Regions from separate parts of the Bariatricus sp. HCP28S3_A7 genome, predicted to be linked through region 2. Evidence: predicted binding sites of a transcription regulator. Region 2 holds the regulator's gene; each other region holds the start of a gene.
What was found. The regulator HrcA, encoded in region 2, represses chaperone genes, less so after heat shock. The targets are predictions, from matches to a motif close to TGTTAGCACTCNNNNNNNNNGAGTGCTAACA.

Region 1 (3,286 bases), on a different contig from region 2:
CGCCTGTGTGGCAAATATCATTCTGGATTATCTGTTCATCGGTGGTCTGGAACTGGGACCGGCGGGAGCTGCACTTGGAACGACGATTTCCCAGACGATCAGTGTGATCGTATCCCTGTGTATCATTCGAAAGCGGCAGAGCGGTATTGTGATGAAGAAATCTTATTTTCGTCCGAAGAAACTGATCATGGAACAATTGCTTAAGATAGGAATTCCGGTTGCGCTGCAGGACGGTTTCATACAGATTTCTTTCATCATTATAACGATCATCGTGAATCAGCGAGGGTTAAATGATGCGGCTGCGGTGGGAATTGTGGAGAAGATCATTGGCTTTTTGTTCCTGGTTCCATCTTCCATGCTGTCAACCGTTTCGGCACTGGCGGCACAGAATATCGGTGCCGGAAAACATGACCGCGCGAAGAAGACATTGTGGTATGCCATCACGATGTGTGTTTCCTTTGGACTTGCCACAGTGGTTGTCATGCAGTTTGCCGCGGGATGGTTTGTAGGACTATTTGCAACAGATACCGAGGTAATCCGTCTCGGCAGCGAATATATGCACGGCTATGTGTGGGACTGCGTATTTGCCGGAATTCATTTCTGTTTCAGCGGATATTTCTGCGCATATGGACGTTCATCCTTTTCGTTCCTGCACAATTCGATCTCGATCGTATGTGCCCGGGTTCCGCTTGCCTATCTGGCATCCAGGTATTTCCCGAATACGTTGCTCCCGATGGGGCTGGCAACAGCGACCGGATCCCTGGTGTCGGTTGTGATCTGTGTTGTGGTGTACCTGTGGATGCAAAGAAATGAAAATCTTACATAGCCAAATCGTTCTGAAAACTGATATAATGGATTTAATGAACCGTATGTTAAAAAACAATAATCATAAAGGAGGAAATACAAAATGAAAGTGTTATTGATCAATGGAAGCCCGCGCAAAGAAGGAAATACATTTATCGCATTAAACGAGATGAAACATGTGTTTGAGCAGGAGGGCATCGAAGCGGAGATCGTGCAGGTCGGAAATCAGGCCATCCGCGGCTGTGCAGCTTGCGGCGGATGTTCCAAATTAGGAAAATGTGTATTTGATGACTGTGTTAACGAAATTGCACCGAAGTTTGCAGAGTGTGACGGACTTGTGATCGGAAGCCCTGTTTATTATGCGTCTGCCAACGGAACCCTGATCTCGTTCCTGGATCGTCTGTTCTACAGCACTCCGTTCGACAAGACCATGAAAGTAGGAGCCAGTGTCGTGGCAGCCAGAAGAGGAGGGCTCTCCTCCACATTTGATGAGCTGAATAAGTATTTCACGATCAGCGGAATGCCGGTAGCATCCGGTCAGTACTGGAACAGCATTCACGGACGCCTGCCGGGAGAAGCAGCAGGAGATGCAGAAGGACTCCAGAGCATGAGGACACTGGCACGCAACATGAGCTTCCTTATGAAATCTATTGCACTCGGAAAAGAAAAGTATGGTCTGCCGGAGAAAGAAGCAAAGCAGGCTACGAATTTTATTCGTTAGTTACATGAAATTTAAGTTATAAAAAATCTATAAACTCTGTTGACAAACAATAATTAAGTGCTATAATAATTCAAAAATAAATAGTTTAAAAATAAAATATATTACTTCGAAAAAGAAGTAATATATTTTTGGAAACGATCTAAGCACTCAACGCAAAAGAGTGCTAACAAAAAGGAAGGCAGGTTATTTTTTATGAGATTAAAACCATTAGGAAACAGAGTTGTTTTGAAACATCAGGAAGCAGAAGAGAAGACACAATCTGGAATCATCCTGCCAGACAGTGCCAAGGAAAAACCACAGACAGCAGTTGTCATTGCAGTCGGCCCCGGGACAGACGGAAAAGAGATGCAGGTCAAGGAAGGAGACAGAGTCATCTGTACCCAGTATGCGGGAACCGAGATCAAGGTGGACGACGAAGAATATGTGATCGTATCACAGAATGATATCATTGCAATCGTTGAATAAGAAAAGAATAAAATCAGATTGAATTTGAGAAAGTAAGAAAGAAGGAATAAATCATGGCAAAGGATATTACATATGACATTGATGCGAGAAAGAAAATGGAGACAGGTGTCAATAAACTGGCAGACACCGTAAAAGTAACACTTGGACCAAAAGGAAGGAATGTGGTTCTGGATCAGTCCTACGGTACACCACTGATTACGAATGACGGTGTTACTATTGCGAAGGAGATTGAACTGGAAGATCGTTATGAGAACATGGGAGCACAGCTGGTCAAAGAAGTTGCTACCAAGACGAACGATATCGCAGGAGACGGAACTACGACCGCAACAGTTCTCGCTCAGGCTTTGGTGAATCAGGGAATGAAAAATATCGCAGCAGGAGCTAACCCGATCATCCTTAGAAAAGGAATGAAGAAAGCTTCCGACGTGGCTGTCTCTGTTCTGGAAGAAATGAGCCGCCCGGTAACCGGCAAAGAACACATTGCAAAAGTTGCCGCCATTTCCGCAGGAAATGAAGAAGTCGGTGAAATGATTGCAGATGCAATGGAAAAAGTCGGTGAGAACGGTGTGATCACCATCGAAGAATCCAAAACAATGCAGACGGACATCGATGTAGTAGAAGGCATGCAGTTTGATAACGGATACCTTTCCGGATATATGTGTGACGACAAGGAAAAGATGGTCTGCAATATGGAAAATCCTTACATCCTGATGACAGACCGTAAGATTTCCAATATTCAGGATATCCTTCCGATTCTTGAAAATATTATGAGAGAAGGAAGAGAGCTCTTGATTCTTGCAGAAGATGTAGAAGGAGAAGCCCTTACGACATTGATCGTAAACCGTCTCAGAGGAACACTTAAAGTGGTTGCTGTGAAAGCTCCTGGTTATGGTGATAACCGGAAAGAAATGCTGCAGGATATCGCGGCGCTTACCGGCGGACAGGTTATCATGGAAGACATCGGAATCCAGCTTAAGGACGCAACAATGGATATGTTAGGCCGTGCAAAATCTGTAAAGGTAACAAAAGAAAATACAACGATCGTAGACGGCGCCGGAAATAAAACAGATGTAGAAGCTAGAATCGAAAATCTGAAGAGACGGATGGCAGAGACTACATCCGATTTCGATAAAGAGAAACTGATGGATCGTATCGCAAAAATGGGCGGCGGTGTTGCAGTGATCCGTGTCGGAGCGGCAACAGAAACCGAGATGAAAGAAGCAAAATATCGTATGGAAGATGCCATGAATGCCACAAGGGCAGCGGTAGCAGAAGGAGTTATTTTCGGAGGCGGTT
Region 2 (3,286 bases):
CGGAGTCGGGATGTGAGAAAAGAAAGGGTGCAAATCTGCCGTGGCCTGCGCTTCCTACGGAGGAGGAAGAACGGGAGATGTATCATCAGACAGAGCAGATCCTCGTCGGTGCGGGATATCAGCGGTATGAGATTTCCAATTATGCAAAGCCCGGATACCGATGCAGGCACAACTGCGGGTATTGGAGAAGAGTGCCGTATCTGGGGTTCGGCGTGGGTGCCGCCACATTTTTTGAAGGGGCAAGATACAGTAATCCGGAAAAGATGACGGAATACAGGGATAATTTTGAAGAAAAATTTTCCGGAGAAAAACTCAGCCTGGAAGATGAGATGGAGGAATTCATGTTTCTCGGACTGCGCATGACGGAAGGCATATCGAAAACAGAATTTGAGGAAGCCTTTGGAACCGGGATCGAAGCGGTCTACGGAAAACCGATCCGGAAACTGAAAGGTATGCATCTTATAGAAGAACATGAGGACCGTATCGCGCTTACAGAACAGGGAATCGATGTGAGCAATACGGTATTTGTGGAGTTTATGTTTTGAGAAAAGGACTGTCATATGGCAGTCCTTTTGCGATAAAAAAGTGTAACTATGAAATATTTATAAAGTGGGTTGACAAAGCGTGTTGGGAGTGATACATTAATAAGCGAAGATGATGTTAGCACTCGAATATGCCGAGTGCTAATAAAACAAAGGAGGGTGCAGATGGAGTCTATACAGGAACTTAGTGAGCGGAAAACGAAAATCCTTCATGCCATCATTAAGAATTATTTAGACACCGGAGAGCCGGTGGGATCGAGAACGATTTCCAAGTATACGGATCTGAACTTAAGCTCTGCAACGATCCGGAATGAAATGGCGGATCTGGAAGAACTGGGTTATATCATGCAGCCTCACACATCGGCGGGAAGGATTCCATCTGATAAAGGATATCGATGGTATGTAGATATGCTGATGAGCCAGAAAGAGCAGGAGGTCACAGAACTGAGGGAACAGATGCTGGAGAAGTCAGATAAGATGGATCAGCTCCTAAGGCAGGTCGCGAAAGTACTGGCAACGAACACCAATTACGCGACGATGATTTCCTCTCCGGTATATAACAGGAATAAGCTGAAGTTCATCCAGCTTTCACAGGTAGATGAGAACCAGTTGGTCGTCGTCATTGTGATGGATGGAAATATCGTAAAGAACCAGATTATTACACTGGAAGAGCCATTGGATAACGAAGCATTGCTGAAACTGAATATGCTGTTAAATACGGCACTGATCGGACTGTCGGTGGAAGAGATCAATCTCGGAATGATCGCCAGACTGAAGGAACAGGCAGGGATTCACAGTGAAGTGGTCAGTAATGTGCTGGATGCAGTGGCGAATGTGATACAGCTTGATGATGACATGGAGATTTACACCAGCGGCGCAACGAATATTTTTAAATATCCGGAGCTTAGCGATAAGCAGAGCGCTCAGGAGATTATCAGTGCTTTCGAAGAAAAGCAGCAGCTGGCAGCGCTGGTATCAAAGACGATGGCCAGCAGCGAGAATAAAGACATTCAGGTCTATATCGGAAATGAATCCAATGTGGAGAAGATGAAGGACTGCAGTGTTGTCACAGCGACCTATGAGCTTGGTGAGGGTATGCAGGGGACCATTGGAATCATTGGACCGAAGCGGATGGATTACGAACATGTAATGAAGACGTTAAAGACTCTGATGGCGGAACTGGATGAGATTTTCCACAGGGATGGTTAGAACATCCGGACTATGAAAGGAGAAAGGTGGCAGAACCGTTGGATAATCAGATGAGTAATGAAGAAATGGTAAAAGAAGCAGTGGAAGAGGCAAAGAAAGCCGCCATGGAAGCGGAAGCAGAAGAAGCTGCTGAAAAAGAAAATGATAAGGAAGAGGATTCCGAAGAAAGTCGGGAAGGTGAGAACAAAGAGGCCGGCGAAGCAGATGCGAAGGAAGAAGAAAAAACAGAAGAAACTGCGGAGCCGAAAAAATCAAAGCTTTTTGAAAAAAAGAATAAAAAAGACAAGAAGGATGAGCAGATTGCAGATCTGACAGATAAGCTTACCAGACAGATGGCAGAATTCGATAATTACAGAAAGCGGACTGAGAAAGAAAAATCAGCCATGTATGAGATCGGTGCAAAAGATATCGTGGAAAAGATTCTTCCGGTCGTTGATAATTTTGAACGCGGCCTGCAGTCTGTAGCTGAGGAAAACAAAGAAGATCCGTTTGTGCAGGGAATGGATAAGATCTACAAGCAGCTTATGACAACACTGGAAGGCATCGGTGTGAAACCGATTGAGGCGGTCGGACAGGAATTTAACCCGGATTTTCATAATGCAGTGATGCATATTGAAGATGAAGAGGCCGGAGAGAATGTCGTGGTCGAGGAATTCCAGAAAGGATATATGTATCGTGAAAGTGTTGTGAGACACAGCATGGTAAAGGTTGCTAATTAAAATAGCAGAATGAATGAAATAGTTTGTATATTTACACATGAAGATGCAGATATACTCTATATAAACAAAGTAAGTAAACAAATTTTTTAAAATATTAGGAGGTCTTCATAATGGGCAAAATCATTGGTATTGATTTAGGTACAACAAACAGTTGTGTAGCGGTTATGGAAGGTGGTCAGCCGGTTGTAATCGCAAATACAGAAGGTGCAAGAACAACACCGTCTATCGTAGCATTTACAAAAACAGGAGAACGTCTGGTAGGTGAACCTGCAAAACGTCAGGCAGTTACAAACGCAGAAAAGACAATTTCTTCTATCAAGAGAGAAATGGGAACAGACCATAAAGTTGACATTGATGGAAAGAAATATTCTCCGCAGGAAATTTCAGCTATGATTCTTCAGAAACTGAAAGCAGATGCAGAAGCATACCTTGGAGAAAAGGTTACAGAAGCAGTTATCACTGTTCCGGCATATTTCAACGATGCACAGCGTCAGGCTACCAAGGATGCCGGTAAGATCGCCGGTCTTGATGTAAAACGTATCATCAACGAGCCTACAGCGGCAGCACTTGCTTATGGTCTGGACAATGAAAAAGAACAGAAGATCATGGTTTATGACCTTGGCGGTGGTACATTCGATGTATCCGTTATTGAGATCGGTGACGGCGTTATCGAAGTATTATCTACAGCAGGTAACAACAGACTTGGCGGAGATGACTTCGATCAGAAGATCACAGACTATATGCTTGCAGATTTCAAGGCAAAAGAAGGTGTAGATCTTTCTACAGATAAGATGGCTCTTCAGAGATTGAAAGAAG
Region 3 (3,286 bases), on a different contig from region 2:
ATAAACTGGTGTGCGGTGACGAACATTGCGGTTATGTAAAAAATAAATAGGAAATTCATTGAGTTCTTGCGAATTGTATGATAATATAGTTTTGCACACAAATTTTTCGCTATTTGTGCGAATAATTTCTACAATAGCCGATGGAGAGGAAAAACCAGAGGTGCAATGCTTTATGGAGGATAAAATGAGCGTACAATTATTGGATAAAACTAGAAAAATAAACAAATTGCTGCACAATAATAATTCCAGCAAAGTTGTGTTTAATGACATTTGTGAGGTGCTGACAGAGATTCTTCTGTCCAACGTGCTTGTGGTAAGTAAAAAAGGAAAAGTGTTGGGAGTCAGTGCTTGTCCGGGCGTTCCGGAGATTAAAGAACTTCTGAAGGGAGAGGTCGGCGGACACATTGACGAGATGCTGAATGAGCGTCTCCTGAATATCCTTTCCACGAAAGAGAATGTCAATCTTCAGACACTAGGTTTTACACCGGAGATTGTGAAAGGGTATCAGGCGATCATTACTCCGATCGATATTGCGGGAGAGAGGCTTGGAAGTCTGTTCATTTACAAGAAAGATGCCTTGTATGAGATTGATGATATTATTCTCAGTGAATACGGTACAACAGTCGTGGGACTTGAGATGCTTCGCTCTGTGAATGAAGAAAGCGCTGAGGAGACCAGAAAGGAACAGATCGTACAATCCGCAATCAGTACTTTATCATTTTCTGAATTGGAAGCAATCATACACATTTTCGAAGAACTTGACGGCATGGAAGGAATTCTGGTTGCAAGCAAGATTGCTGACCGGGTGGGAATTACCCGTTCCGTGATCGTAAATGCACTTCGTAAGTTTGAAAGTGCGGGCGTGATCGAATCCAGATCTTCCGGTATGAAAGGTACTTATATCAAAGTCGCGAACGATTATGTTTTCAAAGAATTGGACAAGATCAAAAGAGAAAAAATGAAATAGAAAACAGAAGAGAAGGGTATCAGGAGTCTGATACCCTTTTTATCTCTCATTAACATAGATCACAATGAAAGGAGAAAGAAAAATGTACGACGGAGACAGAGCGGTCATTTCGATGATCCACAATTATCTCGAAGGCGGAAAGCAGGACGAGACGGTTTACAAATGCACAGTGATCGAGTATCAGAAAGAGATGGAGCAGCTTCATCTGCGGATGAGCACGGGAGAAATAACCGATATTTCTCTGGATGCAGTCTATGAATGCCGGATTCAGACCCTGAAAGGGGAAGCAGTCTGCAAAGGCGTGATCAAAGAGCGGTATGAGAACAGAGCCGGAATGATCTTGATTTTTCAGATTGTCAATGGATTTTATGAAATAAATATAAAGTAATTATAAAATTAAAAAAGGCATGTTGACAAATAGAAGTCGCAGTGCTATTTTATATCTAGACAGTTTTTAGCACTCAAATTTAATGAGTGCTAACAAAAATAGAAATCAAGGAGGAATTACAATGAGATTAGAACCTTTAGGTGACAGAGTTGTATTAAAACAGTTAGTAGCAGAAGAGACGACAAAGTCAGGTATCGTATTACCGGGACAGTCAAAAGAGAAACCGCAGCAGGCAGAAGTAATCGCAGTAGGACCGGGCGGAATGGTGGACGGTAAGGAAGTGACGATGAATGTGGCAGTCGGCGATCAGGTCATCTATTCTAAATATTCCGGAACAGAAGTAGAACTGGACGATGTTGAATATATCATTGTAAAACAGAGTGACATTCTTGCAGTAATCAAATAGTCAGCCGTATATGGCCTTTAGAAAAGAATTATTTTAAAACAGGAGTGATTGAAATGGCAAAAGAAATTAAATTCGGCGCAGAAGCCAGAAAAGCATTGGAAGCAGGTGTGAATCAGCTTGCTGATACAGTAAGAGTAACATTAGGACCAAAAGGAAGAAACGTAGTTCTGGATAAATCCTTCGGAGCACCGCTTATCACAAATGACGGTGTAACGATTGCAAAAGAGATTGAACTGGAAGATGCATTTGAAAACATGGGAGCACAGCTCATCCGTGAAGTCGCTTCCAAGACAAATGATGTTGCCGGAGACGGAACCACAACAGCTACCGTACTTGCCCAGGCTATGGTAAATGAAGGTATGAAGAACCTTGCAGCAGGGGCAAACCCGATTGTTCTTCGTAAAGGTATGAAGAAAGCAACGGACTGCGCTGTTGAAGCAATCCAGAAGATGAGCAGCAAAGTAAACGGAAGAGATCAGATCGCAAGAGTGGCTGCTATTTCAGCCGGTGATGATGAAGTAGGCGAGATGGTAGCAAGCGCTATGGAGAAGGTTTCCAACGACGGCGTTATCACGATCGAAGAATCCAAGACCATGAAGACAGAACTTGACCTGGTAGAAGGTATGCAGTTTGACCGTGGATATATTTCCGCATATATGTGCACCGATATGGAGAAGATGGAAGCAAATCTTGACAATCCATTCATTCTGATCACAGACAAGAAGATTTCCAACATTCAGGAAATCCTTCCGCTTCTGGAGCAGATCGTTCAGTCCGGAGCAAAACTTCTTATTATCGCTGAAGACATTGAAGGTGAAGCACTCACAACACTGATTGTGAACAAACTGCGCGGAACATTCAATGTTGTAGCAGTAAAGGCACCGGGATATGGCGACAGAAGAAAAGCAATGCTGGAAGATATCGCGATCCTGACAGGCGGACAGGTGATCTCAGAAGAACTTGGCCTTGATTTGAAGGAAGTTACCATGGATCAGCTCGGACGTGCTAAATCTGTAAAAGTTCAGAAAGAAAACACGGTAATCGTTGACGGTTTTGGCGATAAAGATGCAATTTCCGGAAGAATTGCACAGATCAAAGCCCAGATCGAAGAGACAACTTCTGACTTTGACAAAGAAAAACTTCAGGAAAGACTTGCAAAACTGGCAGGCGGTGTAGCTGTTATTCGCGTTGGCGCAGCAACCGAGACTGAAATGAAAGAAGCGAAACTCCGTATGGAAGATGCTCTTGCAGCTACCAGAGCAGCAGTAGAAGAAGGTATTATCGCAGGTGGCGGATCTGCATATATCCATGCAGCAAAAGAAGTTGCAAAGATGGCTGAGACATTGACAGGTGATGAGAAGACAGGTGCAGGCGTTGTCTTGAAAGCTCTGGAGGCTCCATTATTCCATATCGCAGCAAATGCAGGTCTGGAAGGTGCTGTTATCATTAACAAAGTCAGAGAAGCAGAACCAGGAAACGGATTCGATGCATACACAGAAGAATATGTTGATATGGTAAAAGCTGG

Region 1: a site for HrcA is predicted at 1,664-1,694, ahead of ACTNA4_RS01165 (co-chaperone GroES). Genes of this name have one in related genera too.
Region 3: a site for HrcA is predicted at 1,420-1,450, ahead of ACTNA4_RS00835 (co-chaperone GroES). Genes of this name have one in related genera too.

Annotation. Positions count from the first base shown of each region.
Region 1 covers NZ_JBQHSG010000001.1:231,609-234,894, forward strand. The annotation lists gene ACTNA4_RS01155 (MATE family efflux transporter) at 1-826, shown strand, start outside; gene ACTNA4_RS01160 (flavodoxin family protein) at 908-1,525, shown strand; gene ACTNA4_RS01165 (co-chaperone GroES) at 1,718-1,990, shown strand; gene groL (chaperonin GroEL) at 2,044-3,286, shown strand, end outside.
Region 2 covers NZ_JBQHSG010000011.1:27,002-30,287, reverse strand. The annotation lists gene hemW (radical SAM family heme chaperone HemW) at 1-545, shown strand, start outside; gene hrcA (heat-inducible transcriptional repressor HrcA) at 708-1,751, shown strand; gene grpE (nucleotide exchange factor GrpE) at 1,778-2,470, shown strand; gene dnaK (molecular chaperone DnaK) at 2,581-3,286, shown strand, end outside.
Region 3 covers NZ_JBQHSG010000001.1:167,137-170,422, forward strand. The annotation lists gene topA (type I DNA topoisomerase) at 1-50, shown strand, start outside; gene codY (GTP-sensing pleiotropic transcriptional regulator CodY) at 185-967, shown strand; gene ACTNA4_RS00830 (hypothetical protein) at 1,050-1,355, shown strand; gene ACTNA4_RS00835 (co-chaperone GroES) at 1,477-1,761, shown strand; gene groL (chaperonin GroEL) at 1,815-3,286, shown strand, end outside.